4 linked regions of the Limnospira fusiformis SAG 85.79 genome follow. The main gene of each other region encodes a partner of the protein of the gene in region 4 in a complex. Links are inferred from orthologs where the notes say so. Each region holds a gene or a part of one and is shown on either strand. Other genes may lie near its edges.

Region 1 (3,041 bases), 2.7 Mb from region 4 along the record:
TCCTGTTGTTTGTTAACCAACATGATCCCAAACAGGATCAAGACATTAACAGAACCGACATAAATCAAAACTTGAGCCGCAGCCACAAAATCCGCATTGAGTAGGAGATATAATCCAGCCATGCTCATAAACACGCCTCCCAGCAAAAATGCCGAGTAAACGATATTTTTGAGCAAAACCACACCCAAAGCGGAGCCAATCATCATGATGGTTAGCAGGCCAAAGGAAACGACCTGAACCCCTTCTGCTAAATTCACGGGCATATCCTAGAGTTATCAAAGTTTGGGTAATGGAGACATTACCCCTGCCAAAGTTATTAAAATCAGGCTTTTTCTGCCTTAGCTTGGGATTCCCCATCCCGTTGTTGTTCCATCTTATCGAGAATTTCCTCTGGACGCAAACCAGAACGACGGGAATTTGGGGGAAGATCGTGGGGGTCCATAACTCCCTTGGGTAAATAGGCAAGTTCCCGCAGGGGAGTCACCATCGGATCATCAGTCACCTTGTAGGGTAACCGTCCCAGTGCCACACTATCATAGTTCAACTCATGGCGATCGTAAGCCGCCAGTTCGTATTCTTCCGTCATTGACAGACAATTAGTCGGACAATATTCGACACAATTACCGCAGAAGATGCAAACGCCAAAATCGATGCTGTAGTGTTTGAGTTTCTTTTTCTTAGTTTCCCGGTTAAATTCCCAGTCTACGACGGGGAGGTTAATGGGGCATACCCTGACGCAGACCTCGCAGGAGATGCACTTATCAAACTCAAAGTGAATGCGACCCCGGAACCTTTCGGAAGGAATCAGTTTTTCATAGGGGTATTGAACAGTAATGGGTCGCCGCTTCATGTGGTCAAAGGTGACAGATAGACCCTGACCGATATATTTAGCGGCTTGAATGGTTTCCTTGGCGTAGTCGCCAACTTGGTTAAGAAACTTGAGCATAGTGTTTTCGGAGTGTCTTAGCTTGGGTTAACTTAAGTTTAGGGATTAGCCCCCTTTAATATTTATCCCCCAAAAGCTATGGGAAATGCTAGTTTTAAGGCGGCTGTTAGCAAAAGATTTACCAAAGCCACGGGGAGTAAGAATTTCCAACCCAGGTTAAGCAGTTGGTCAATACGAACCCTAGGGACGGTCCACCGGATCAGAATAGCAGTAAATACCAGTAGATAGGCTTTCAGGATAGTCATGGTAATGCCGAGACTGGCGGTTAGCACCTGTAACCAAGGGGTGGTTTCACTCACGCCCAAAAGTCCTGCGATCGCCACGACGGGAATCGGAAAATTCCAACCCCCAAGGTACAAAACTGATACCAACAGGGCAGATAGTACCAGGTTGACATAGGAAGCCAGGTAATACAGAGCAAATTTCATCCCGGAATATTCCGTCTGATATCCAGCGATCAACTCTTCCTCAGCTTCTGGTAAATCAAAAGGTAATCTTTCACACTCAGCCAAAGCGGCAATACAGAAAATCGCAAAACCCACAGGTTGTCGCCAGACGTTCCAACCCAGGATGCCATAGCCGGACTGTTGTTGCACAATATCAAGGGTACTGAGGCTATTAGACATCATCACCACGGCCAACACGGCTAGGGCGAGGGGAATTTCGTAACTGATGGACTGAGCGGCGGCCCGTAGCCCTCCCAGTAGGGAGTATTTATTATTGGAAGCGTAGCCGGACATCAGTAGACCAATAGGCTGAATACTCGATAGGGCGATCCACAAAAATATTGCTGTCCCCAGATTAGCGATCGCCAAATTTTGTCCAAACGGCACAATCAGGTAAGACAAAAACACCGGAATCGACACAATAATCGGGCCGAGAGTAAATAATAGCGGATCTGCCTTAAACGGGACAATATCTTCCTTTAGCAAAAGTTTCAGGCCATCTGCCAGGGGAGCCAAACTCCCCATCGGGCCAATATATTCGGGTCCGATACGTTGTTGAGCGGCGGCGGATATTTTTCGTTCCAACCAAACCGATCCTAATACTCCTACGGTAGCACCAACTAGCATTAATCCCATGGGAAATGGCATCCACAGAATTTTAGCCACCCCTGTTGGTATACCCAAATCTAGGAGGACTTGAATGAAACTTCCTTGTATATCAATTCCTGGATTCATATATTATTCGCATTCAAAACGGCTGCAATTCCCCTGATCAGTATAACCGCTGGAGGGACTCAAATCTTCACGAGCGGGGGAAATTTTCACCGCCGGGGGAATTTCTGCCCCCAAAAAAAGGAAATGGGGGGGGCTATTGCCCTTTCCCCCAATCCCAATCTGTAGTGGTTCAATACCTATTTAATCACTGGACCTTGCAGGTCGATCGCACAGTTGCGGTCATGAATGGGGATATAAGTTTCCGCATGATTTCCCGTGTAGATCTGGGTGGGTCGATAAATGCGGTTCTTGACCAATTGTTCTTTCCAGTGCGCTAACCATCCAGCTACCCGAGCGATCGCAAAAATCGGAGTAAACAAGTCCGAGGGAATACCCAATTTCCGGTACACCAAACCAGAATAGAAGTCCACATTGGCATAAATACCCTTATGTCCCAACCGTTCCTGAACCACCTTTTCTAATTCCACCGCCACTTCATAGTATTGGTCGGAACCAAACTTCTCAAACAGTTGCTCTGCCAAATTCTGAAGAATAGTTGCCCTCGGGTCTTTGACTTTATACACCCGATGACCAAAGCCCATAATTTTGGCTTTTTTCTCCATCAAGCTATCTAGGTAGGGCCGGACATTTTCCACAGAACCAATTTCTTCGAGCATTTCCAGAACTTCCTCGTTAGCACCCCCGTGCAGTGGACCTGCTAAAGTTCCCACCGCCGACGCGATCACCGCATAGGGGTCAGTTAACGTCGAAGCTGTCACCATTGCCGAAAATGTCGAAGCGTTGATGGTGTGTTCTGCATGGAGAGTTAAGCACACATCAAAAACACGAGCTGCTAACGGGTCCGGTTCCATTTCACTCAGCATATATAGGAAGTTGGCGGAGTAGTCCAAATCGTCCCTGGGTTGTACCGGATC
Region 2 (3,016 bases), 2.2 Mb from region 4 along the record:
TAACAGTCAACAACCATAACGGTTATGGTCTGACCTGAAAAAAACTATAACACTCCACTAATCCACTAATACGCATCTTGCAATTCATGGAAGTCTGGCGAGATATAGTCTTTCCGAAGTGGCCAGCCTACCCAATCTTCTGGCATTAAAATCCGCTTCAGGTTAGGATGGCCTTCGTAGACGATACCATACATATCATAGGACTCGCGTTCTTGGAAGTCCGCTGCCTTCCAAATCCAATAAACTGAGGGAACTTTTGGGTCGCTTCGGGGAACGAAAACTTTGACGCAAACTTCCTCTAGTTGTTCCACATTGTTCTGAACTTTGGCGAGATGGTAGGTGCTGACTAAATCTTCCCCTGGTCCCATATCATAGGCACACTGACACCGTAGATAGTTGAAACCATAGGCATATAAGGCAGTAGCTAGGGGAATTAAATAATCCCGGTCTACTTTAATCATCTCGACTCCCACATGATTGGGACCCAGAAATTCATGGTCAAATCCATTCTGACTTAACCACTGGGAGACGAGTCCGGCTTCAATGATGGGGGCTTCGGTTTCGGTCTCAGCCACGCTGTTCCTCCTTTTTCATGGGTTCGGTTTGTAGGGCGGGAGGCACAGGCATCCCGATCGCCTCGGTCAGTTGTTTCGGGGGGACTTGACGGGTAGTTGATTCTAAGTATTCCCCGGTTAAAATCGGTTCGACTACTTTCAGATTATGCGATCGCGTATAGTAGCGATGGGTCTGTTGGAGATTTCCCCGCTCCTGGAATGATTCGTTAGCGATTTTCTTGCGTAGTTTAATAATCGCATCAATGATCGCTTCTGGGCGAGGAGGACAGCCGGGGATGTAAACATCTACCGGGATCAGCTTATCTACCCCCCGCACTGCGGTGGGGGAGTCCATGCTAAACATTCCCCCGGTGACGGTACACGCTCCCATAGCAATCACATATTTGGGTTCCGGCATTTGTTCGTAAAGCCTGACCAACATGGGGGAATATTTCATGGTGATGGTTCCCGCCGTAATTAACAGATCCGCTTGTCTGGGGCTAGACCGTGGCACCAATCCAAAGCGATCGAAGTCAAACCGCGAACCAATTAGACCCGCAAATTCAATAAAACAACAGGCAGTCCCATAGAGCAACGGCCACAGACTAGATAATCTAGCCCAGTTGTAGAGATCATCAACCGTGGTCAGGATCACATTTTCCGACAATTCCTCAGTTACCTGGGGTCGCTCAATGGGGTTGATGATAGTTGTATTCGGTGAAGGACTTTGAGTTGTCATATTTTTATAACCTGTAATACCGTACCTATGACCATTCCAACGCACCCTTGCGCCATGCGTACACTAAAGCAATGACTAGGATGGTAATAAAGATGAGTGCTTCTATGAAGGCTAGTAGGCCTAACCTATGAAATGCTACCGCCCAGGGGTACAGAAATACTGTCTCTACATCAAAGATGACAAAGACTAGGGCAAACATATAGTAGCGGATGTTGAATTGAATCCAAGCCCCCCCTATGGGTTCACAGCCAGACTCGTAGGTTATGCGACGAGTGGCGCTTCTACTTTGGGGTCGGAGGATTTTGGAGGCTCCTAGAGCTAGTATCGGGACTAGGCTACAGATGATTAGGAAGCCCAGGAAATATTCGTAACCGTTCAGAAAAAACACAGTAGATCAGCAGAGTTATAGTTTTGGTAACCGGTTCTTTATATTATTGGATCACTTGTACCGATAAATCAAAGATCTGATCGGTTCAGTGGGACTAGATGATCGCGATCGCTCTCGTTGGATCTTAACAGAAATCCGCGATTATCGCCCTTACCAACAGGGCTGAACCTGTTGACTGGCTTTTGGGGATTTTGGGGATTTTGGGGACTGTTGAGATTTTTGGGTATTTTGGGTATTTTGGGTATTTTGGGTATTTTGGGTATTTTGGGTATTTTGGGTATTTTGGGTATTTTGGGTATTTTGGGGATTTTGGGGATTTCGAGGATTTTGGGGATTTTGGGGATTTCGAGGATTTTGGGCGATCGCCACAGATTGATTTAACTTTGTCAGGTTCTGTAATATTATGTAATAGACTTTTAATAATTAACTCCCCGACCGTCCGTACTATGAGTGAGCCAGCCACTGAAGTCAAATCCCCAGACCGATATGAATGTAACGCCTGCGGTTACGTCTATGAACCCTCCAAAGGCAGTTCTACAGGCAATATTCCCCCAGGTACTGAATTTGAAGATCTGCCAGCTAGGTGGCGTTGTCCCGTTTGCGGTGCGCCCCGTAGCCAATTTAGGAATATTGGCTCCTCCTCCGGTCCGTCTGGATTTGAGGAGAATCTCGGGTTTGGTCTGGGAGTCAATACCCTAACCTCTCAACAGAAAAGTCTTCTCATTTTTGGCGGGCTGGCTTTGGCATTTCTGTTTTTTATTAGTTTGTATGGTTTACGTTAAGGGATTTAACCAGATTGAATCAAATGCAGTTCCCTAAATTTTTGAAAAAATTGGCGATTTTGATAGCTGTGGCTTTGTTCTGTGCAAGTTGTGACTATCTGCCAGATGTTAGCTATAATCCTTGGGAATTAGTCCCGGTGGCTACAGATGCCAAGTTATTTGATATCGATTTTGTCGATAACTCCGATCATGGTTGGATTGTCGGTAGCAATGCCACTTTGTTAGAAACTTACGATGGGGGTAAGACCTGGGAAACTAAACAGCTAGATCTCGATGAACCTAATCTTCTGCTGACCTCTGTTAGCTTTAGTGGCTCGGAGGGATGGATTGTCGGTGAGCCTTCTGTACTTCTCCATAGCACTGATGGCGGTAAGTCCTGGACTCGCATCGCCCTCAGCAATAAACTCCCCGGCGCTCCTAATAATATTGTCGCCCTCGGACCTAGTGCGGCGGAAATGACTACTAATGTCGGAGCCATCTATCAAACTAAAGATGGCGGTAAAACTTGGCAAGCTATGGTAGAAGATGCTGTGGGGGTGATTCGCAGCTTGTC
Region 3 (2,808 bases), 2.2 Mb from region 4 along the record:
TACCCTTGCTGGTAATGGGGGGAACTGAAGGTACAGGGACATCGGGAGGCAAGTTAGCAATGGCAACTGGGCCTATGTTCTGGGTCGGATCGGCGGGAACGGTGAAAGGGAGGGGTAGGTTGTTCCCAGGACTGCTGACACTACCATCAGCAGGAGGGATTTGTTGCAGTTGGAACGGAGTACCGGCTCCTAAAGTCTGTAAATCAGTGATTACAAAGCTGCCATCCTGACCAGTAATGGCGCTCCGTTCACCTTGATCCGGTTGGTATATACCATCAAAAGGCGGCAAATCTGTGAATACCGCAGCATTAGCTATTGGCAGATCACCAGGATCGAATACGCCAGTGCGGTTGACATCTATAAAACTAGTACCTGTAAGGTTTGACATTAGCTTGAACTCCTCCACCAAAATGTTGGACTAAGACAGTTTTTGCAAGATCAAGTCTATGTTCCTTGACTTAATCCCAACAGAATACACTCGCTTGCTCTGAGTGCGTATTCTTAAGACCACATTGAATATAACAGCATGAGCCTAAGAAAATATACCAGACTTTTGAGAAAGATTGCAATTGGGTTGTGAATGGGGGACATCCTCATTTCCGCCCCAGGGGAGTGGTGGGCGCTCTAGGGCTACCCACTGTTCTTAACAGTCAACAACCATAACGGTTATGGTCTGACCTGAAAAAAACTATAACACTCCACTAATCCACTAATACGCATCTTGCAATTCATGGAAGTCTGGCGAGATATAGTCTTTCCGAAGTGGCCAGCCTACCCAATCTTCTGGCATTAAAATCCGCTTCAGGTTAGGATGGCCTTCGTAGACGATACCATACATATCATAGGACTCGCGTTCTTGGAAGTCCGCTGCCTTCCAAATCCAATAAACTGAGGGAACTTTTGGGTCGCTTCGGGGAACGAAAACTTTGACGCAAACTTCCTCTAGTTGTTCCACATTGTTCTGAACTTTGGCGAGATGGTAGGTGCTGACTAAATCTTCCCCTGGTCCCATATCATAGGCACACTGACACCGTAGATAGTTGAAACCATAGGCATATAAGGCAGTAGCTAGGGGAATTAAATAATCCCGGTCTACTTTAATCATCTCGACTCCCACATGATTGGGACCCAGAAATTCATGGTCAAATCCATTCTGACTTAACCACTGGGAGACGAGTCCGGCTTCAATGATGGGGGCTTCGGTTTCGGTCTCAGCCACGCTGTTCCTCCTTTTTCATGGGTTCGGTTTGTAGGGCGGGAGGCACAGGCATCCCGATCGCCTCGGTCAGTTGTTTCGGGGGGACTTGACGGGTAGTTGATTCTAAGTATTCCCCGGTTAAAATCGGTTCGACTACTTTCAGATTATGCGATCGCGTATAGTAGCGATGGGTCTGTTGGAGATTTCCCCGCTCCTGGAATGATTCGTTAGCGATTTTCTTGCGTAGTTTAATAATCGCATCAATGATCGCTTCTGGGCGAGGAGGACAGCCGGGGATGTAAACATCTACCGGGATCAGCTTATCTACCCCCCGCACTGCGGTGGGGGAGTCCATGCTAAACATTCCCCCGGTGACGGTACACGCTCCCATAGCAATCACATATTTGGGTTCCGGCATTTGTTCGTAAAGCCTGACCAACATGGGGGAATATTTCATGGTGATGGTTCCCGCCGTAATTAACAGATCCGCTTGTCTGGGGCTAGACCGTGGCACCAATCCAAAGCGATCGAAGTCAAACCGCGAACCAATTAGACCCGCAAATTCAATAAAACAACAGGCAGTCCCATAGAGCAACGGCCACAGACTAGATAATCTAGCCCAGTTGTAGAGATCATCAACCGTGGTCAGGATCACATTTTCCGACAATTCCTCAGTTACCTGGGGTCGCTCAATGGGGTTGATGATAGTTGTATTCGGTGAAGGACTTTGAGTTGTCATATTTTTATAACCTGTAATACCGTACCTATGACCATTCCAACGCACCCTTGCGCCATGCGTACACTAAAGCAATGACTAGGATGGTAATAAAGATGAGTGCTTCTATGAAGGCTAGTAGGCCTAACCTATGAAATGCTACCGCCCAGGGGTACAGAAATACTGTCTCTACATCAAAGATGACAAAGACTAGGGCAAACATATAGTAGCGGATGTTGAATTGAATCCAAGCCCCCCCTATGGGTTCACAGCCAGACTCGTAGGTTATGCGACGAGTGGCGCTTCTACTTTGGGGTCGGAGGATTTTGGAGGCTCCTAGAGCTAGTATCGGGACTAGGCTACAGATGATTAGGAAGCCCAGGAAATATTCGTAACCGTTCAGAAAAAACACAGTAGATCAGCAGAGTTATAGTTTTGGTAACCGGTTCTTTATATTATTGGATCACTTGTACCGATAAATCAAAGATCTGATCGGTTCAGTGGGACTAGATGATCGCGATCGCTCTCGTTGGATCTTAACAGAAATCCGCGATTATCGCCCTTACCAACAGGGCTGAACCTGTTGACTGGCTTTTGGGGATTTTGGGGATTTTGGGGACTGTTGAGATTTTTGGGTATTTTGGGTATTTTGGGTATTTTGGGTATTTTGGGTATTTTGGGTATTTTGGGTATTTTGGGTATTTTGGGTATTTTGGGGATTTTGGGGATTTCGAGGATTTTGGGGATTTTGGGGATTTCGAGGATTTTGGGCGATCGCCACAGATTGATTTAACTTTGTCAGGTTCTGTAATATTATGTAATAGACTTTTAATAATTAACTCCCCGACCGTCCGTACTATGAGTGAGCCAGCCACTGAAGTCAAATCCCCAGACC
Region 4 (2,850 bases):
CGAGGTGTTCGGTGGTCTGAAAGGGGCGTTTTTCGACAATCTGCCTTGCTATGCGCCGAGATAGCCTTTCTTCGCCGTAGGTATAAAAGATGTCAGCCAGTTGTTTTTCGTCCCAGGTGTTAATGATTTCGGCGGCGCTGAGGGGGTCTTGTGGGTTCATTCGCATATCTAATGGTCCACAATGACGGAAACTAAATCCTCGTCCTGGGGTATCGAGTTGATGGGAGTTCACCCCTAAATCGGCTATGATGCCGTCAAATTGTGAGGGACTCGATGGATATTGGCTAAAGTTTCCGTGCCAAAATTTCAGGCGCGCGCCACAATTACCGATAGTATCCATTAACATGGACTTGGCAGCGGCGATCGCTTCTAAATCACGGTCAATGGCTGTCACTCGCACATTAGGGGCTGCTTGAAAAATCATCCTTGTATGTCCCCCGCCGCCAACCGTAGCATCGAGATAGTGACCACCCTCCTGGACTGCTAACCCCTCAATTAACTCCCGCCCCAGAACCGGAATATGGACAAATTTCCCACCGAATTCCACATTATCCAAATCTCTACCTTTCTCAGACACCCCAAAATACCTATAATCAGTTAAAGGAAACTCAAATTAATCGGCAAGTTACGCAGATTTGACGAGACTATAAGACCATCATAAACTCTAGCGCGATCAAAAACGATATGAGCAGAATCGAAACTCGCACCGAACCCATGGTCATCAACATGGGACCTCATCACCCCTCCATGCACGGAGTGTTGAGGCTAATTGTCACCCTTGATGGCGAGGATGTAGTAGACTGTGAGCCAGTCATCGGCTACCTACATCGGGGCATGGAAAAAATCGCCGAAAACCGGACTAATGTCATGTATGTTCCCTACGTTAGCCGTTGGGATTATGCCGCCGGGATGTTCAATGAAGCGGTAACAGTCAACGCCCCGGAAATGCTGGCTAATATTGAGGTTCCCAAACGTGCCCAGTACATCCGGGTAATCATGTTAGAGTTAAACCGGATCGCCAATCATTTACTCTGGTTAGGACCATTTCTGGCAGATTTAGGGGCGCAAACTCCCTTCTTCTACATCTTCCGGGAAAGGGAAATGATTTATGACCTTTGGGAAGCTGCTACTGGCTATCGCATGGTTAATAACAACTACTTCCGCATTGGTGGAGTCGCCGCCGACCTTCCCTATGGTTGGGTTGATAAATGCCACGATTTCTGCGATTATTTTCTCCCCAAAGTTGATGAGTATGAAAAACTAATCACCAATAACCCGATTTTCCGCCGCCGTATTGAGGGTTTGGGAGTTATTACCCGTGAACAAGCGATTAACTGGGGACTATCTGGCCCTATGTTGCGCGCTTCTGGGGTTGATTGGGATCTTCGTAAGGTGGATCATTATGAGTGTTACGATGATTTTGATTGGGATGTTCACTGGGAAACTGCCGGGGACTGCCTCGCCCGTTATGTGGTGCGAATTCGGGAAATGCGGGAATCTGTTAAAATTCTTCGCCAGGCCTTAGATGGTCTTCCTGGGGGTCCCTACGAGAATTTAGAGGCACAACGGATGATGGGAGGGCCTAAGTCTGAGTGGAATAATTTTGATTACCAGTTTATTGGGAAAAAAATTGCTCCGACTTTTAAGATTCCTTCTGGAGAACATTATGTGCGGGTGGAAAGCGGTAAAGGAGAATTGGGCATTTATATTATCGGTGATGATAATGTTTTCCCCTGGCGGTTTAAAATTCGGGCAGCAGACTTTAATAATTTGCAAATTTTTCCCGATTTAGTTAAAGGTGAAAAAGTGGCTGATATTGTGGCGATTTTGGGAAGTGTAGATATTATTATGGGGTCAGTAGACCGCTAATCTCATTTCCCTTGACATACAGGGGCAAGTCTTCGGGCTTGCCCTCAATAGTGGCTTTTTACGGTGTTTTTACTTATGGCTGATGTAATTGATTACAAAATCTATGGTAATGATTTGCAATTGGTGGAAATTGAACTAGACCCCGGTGAGGGAGTTCAAGCAGAAGTGGGAACCATGACCTATATGGAAGATGGTATTCAAATGCAAACGGGTATGGGAAAAGGGGGCTTATTCTCTGGTTTTAAAAGGATGCTTACTGGAGAAGGTTTCTTTATTACTACGTTTTTAAATAATGGGAAACAACGTTCTAGGGTCGGTTTTGCTGCGACTTCACCAGGGCAAATTATTCCGGTTGATTTAGCTCAAATTGGTGGCGAATTTTTGTGCCAAAAAGATGCGTTTTTGTGTGCGGCTAATGGTACGGAAATTAATGTGGCATTTACTAAGAAATTAGGGGCTGGTTTCTTTGGGGGAGAGGGATTTATTCTGCAACGACTAAAAGGGGATGGTCTGGCTTTTATTCAAGCGGGAGGGGCGATGATTCAAAAAAATTTACAACCTGGGGAAACTTTGCGAGTTGATACGGGGTGTTTGGTGGCTTTTTCTCCCTCGGTGCGCTATGATATTCAATTTGTGGGTGGCTTTCGTAATGCGTTATTTGGTGGGGAAGGCTTATTTTTGGCGAAAATGACGGGACCGGGTATTGTGATTGTTCAAAGTTTACCATTCTCTCGACTTGCCGATCGCATTAATTCTATGATTACTCTCCCTCCTGTCAGTAATGATGGATGATTGTTGATTATTTCCCAATACAAAATCGACTGAAAATCCGGTCTAATACTGATTCGGTAACTTCCTCTCCGGTGACTTCTCCTAGGGCGTGAATTGCGCCGCGTAGGTCGATAGTCCAAAAGTCAAAGGGTAGACGATCGCTTATGGTGTTTTCCACTTGTTCTAGGGCTATTTTCGCGCGGGTAAGGG

What was found.
Region 1: the proteins of HFV01_RS10925 (region 4) and nuoH are in contact, whole or in part, in a cryo-EM structure (PDB 6ZJN), measured with the Thermus thermophilus proteins. The link is inferred for Limnospira fusiformis SAG 85.79 from one-to-one orthologs. Residues at the interface, in WP_223903221.1 of Thermus thermophilus: Pro35, Ser36, Asp139, Gly141, Ala142; in WP_096411122.1 of Thermus thermophilus: Ala224, Glu225, Gln226, Glu227, Ala295, Trp297, Phe298, Arg299.
Region 2: the proteins of HFV01_RS10925 (region 4) and ndhC are in contact, whole or in part, in a cryo-EM structure (PDB 6ZJN), measured with the Thermus thermophilus proteins. The link is inferred for Limnospira fusiformis SAG 85.79 from one-to-one orthologs. Residues at the interface, in WP_223903221.1 of Thermus thermophilus: Met26, Thr27, Asn29, Gly31, Pro32, His34; in WP_096411116.1 of Thermus thermophilus: Glu45, Ser46, Asn48, Pro50, Ala51, Gly52, Glu53.
Region 3: the proteins of HFV01_RS10925 (region 4) and ndhK are in contact, whole or in part, in a cryo-EM structure (PDB 6KHJ), measured with the Thermosynechococcus vestitus proteins. The link is inferred for Limnospira fusiformis SAG 85.79 from one-to-one orthologs. Residues at the interface, in WP_011057128.1 of Thermosynechococcus vestitus: Pro17, His18, His19, Pro20, Ser21, Met22, Val25, Arg27, Met29, Thr31, Ile38, Asp39, Cys40, Glu41, Pro42, Val43, Ile44, Gly45, Tyr46, Leu47, His48, Arg49, Gly50, Met51, Lys53, Ile54, Asn57, Arg58, Pro65, Tyr66; in WP_011056552.1 of Thermosynechococcus vestitus: Leu46, Met47, Tyr48, Thr50, Ala51, Cys52, Phe54, Ile55, Glu56, Ala58, Ala59, Ile61, Gly62, Ser63, Arg64, Phe65, Asn76, Pro78, Thr89, Thr91, Lys93, Met94, Ala97, Leu101, Met123, Phe124, Ser126, Asp127, Ser128, Tyr129.

The regions. Positions count from the first base shown.
Region 1 is NZ_CP051185.1:5,020,912-5,023,952, forward strand. What follows is about bases 69-3,035. They hold nuoH (NADH-quinone oxidoreductase subunit NuoH), read right to left. Parts: upstream 2,128-3,035; coding sequence 1,009-2,127; downstream 69-1,008. Other genes in these bases: HFV01_RS23515 (NADH-quinone oxidoreductase subunit J), read right to left, coding at 69-257; ndhI (NAD(P)H-quinone oxidoreductase subunit I), read right to left, coding at 323-946; HFV01_RS23530 (citrate synthase), read right to left, coding at 2,304-3,035. Also shown: more of HFV01_RS23515, read right to left, coding at 1-68; more of HFV01_RS23530, read right to left, coding at 3,036-3,041. UniProt on the Escherichia coli protein: NDH-1 shuttles electrons from NADH, via FMN and iron-sulfur (Fe-S) centers, to quinones in the respiratory chain. The immediate electron acceptor for the enzyme in this species is believed to be ubiquinone.
Region 2 is NZ_CP051185.1:119,665-122,680, reverse strand. What follows is about bases 1-2,942. They hold ndhC (photosynthetic/respiratory NAD(P)H-quinone oxidoreductase subunit C), read right to left. Parts: upstream 1,682-2,942; coding sequence 1,319-1,681; downstream 1-1,318. Other genes in these bases: HFV01_RS00605 (photosynthesis system II assembly factor Ycf48), read left to right, coding at 2,487-2,942; HFV01_RS00610 (rubredoxin), read left to right, coding at 2,128-2,463; HFV01_RS00615 (hypothetical protein), read right to left, coding at 1,832-2,050; ndhK (photosynthetic/respiratory NAD(P)H-quinone oxidoreductase subunit K), read right to left, coding at 568-1,293; HFV01_RS00630 (NAD(P)H-quinone oxidoreductase subunit J), read right to left, coding at 66-575. Outside these bases: more of HFV01_RS00605, read left to right, coding at 2,943-3,016. UniProt on the Escherichia coli protein: NDH-1 shuttles electrons from NADH, via FMN and iron-sulfur (Fe-S) centers, to quinones in the respiratory chain. The immediate electron acceptor for the enzyme in this species is believed to be ubiquinone.
Region 3 is NZ_CP051185.1:120,517-123,324, reverse strand. Bases 75-2,808 are described here. They hold ndhK (photosynthetic/respiratory NAD(P)H-quinone oxidoreductase subunit K), read right to left. Parts: upstream 1,938-2,808; coding sequence 1,212-1,937; downstream 75-1,211. Other genes in these bases: HFV01_RS00610 (rubredoxin), read left to right, coding at 2,772-2,808; HFV01_RS00615 (hypothetical protein), read right to left, coding at 2,476-2,694; ndhC (photosynthetic/respiratory NAD(P)H-quinone oxidoreductase subunit C), read right to left, coding at 1,963-2,325; HFV01_RS00630 (NAD(P)H-quinone oxidoreductase subunit J), read right to left, coding at 710-1,219; HFV01_RS00635 (SdrD B-like domain-containing protein), read right to left, coding at 75-388. In the rest of the region: more of HFV01_RS00635, read right to left, coding at 1-74. UniProt on the Escherichia coli protein: NDH-1 shuttles electrons from NADH, via FMN and iron-sulfur (Fe-S) centers, to quinones in the respiratory chain. The immediate electron acceptor for the enzyme in this species is ubiquinone.
Region 4 is NZ_CP051185.1:2,296,230-2,299,079, reverse strand. Bases 1-2,776 are described here. They hold HFV01_RS10925 (NAD(P)H-quinone oxidoreductase subunit H), read left to right. Parts: upstream 1-684; coding sequence 685-1,869; downstream 1,870-2,776. Other genes in these bases: mnmE (tRNA uridine-5-carboxymethylaminomethyl(34) synthesis GTPase MnmE), read right to left, coding at 2,669-2,776; HFV01_RS10920 (TIGR00266 family protein), read left to right, coding at 1,945-2,661; rsmH (16S rRNA (cytosine(1402)-N(4))-methyltransferase RsmH), read right to left, coding at 1-577. Outside these bases: more of mnmE, read right to left, coding at 2,777-2,850.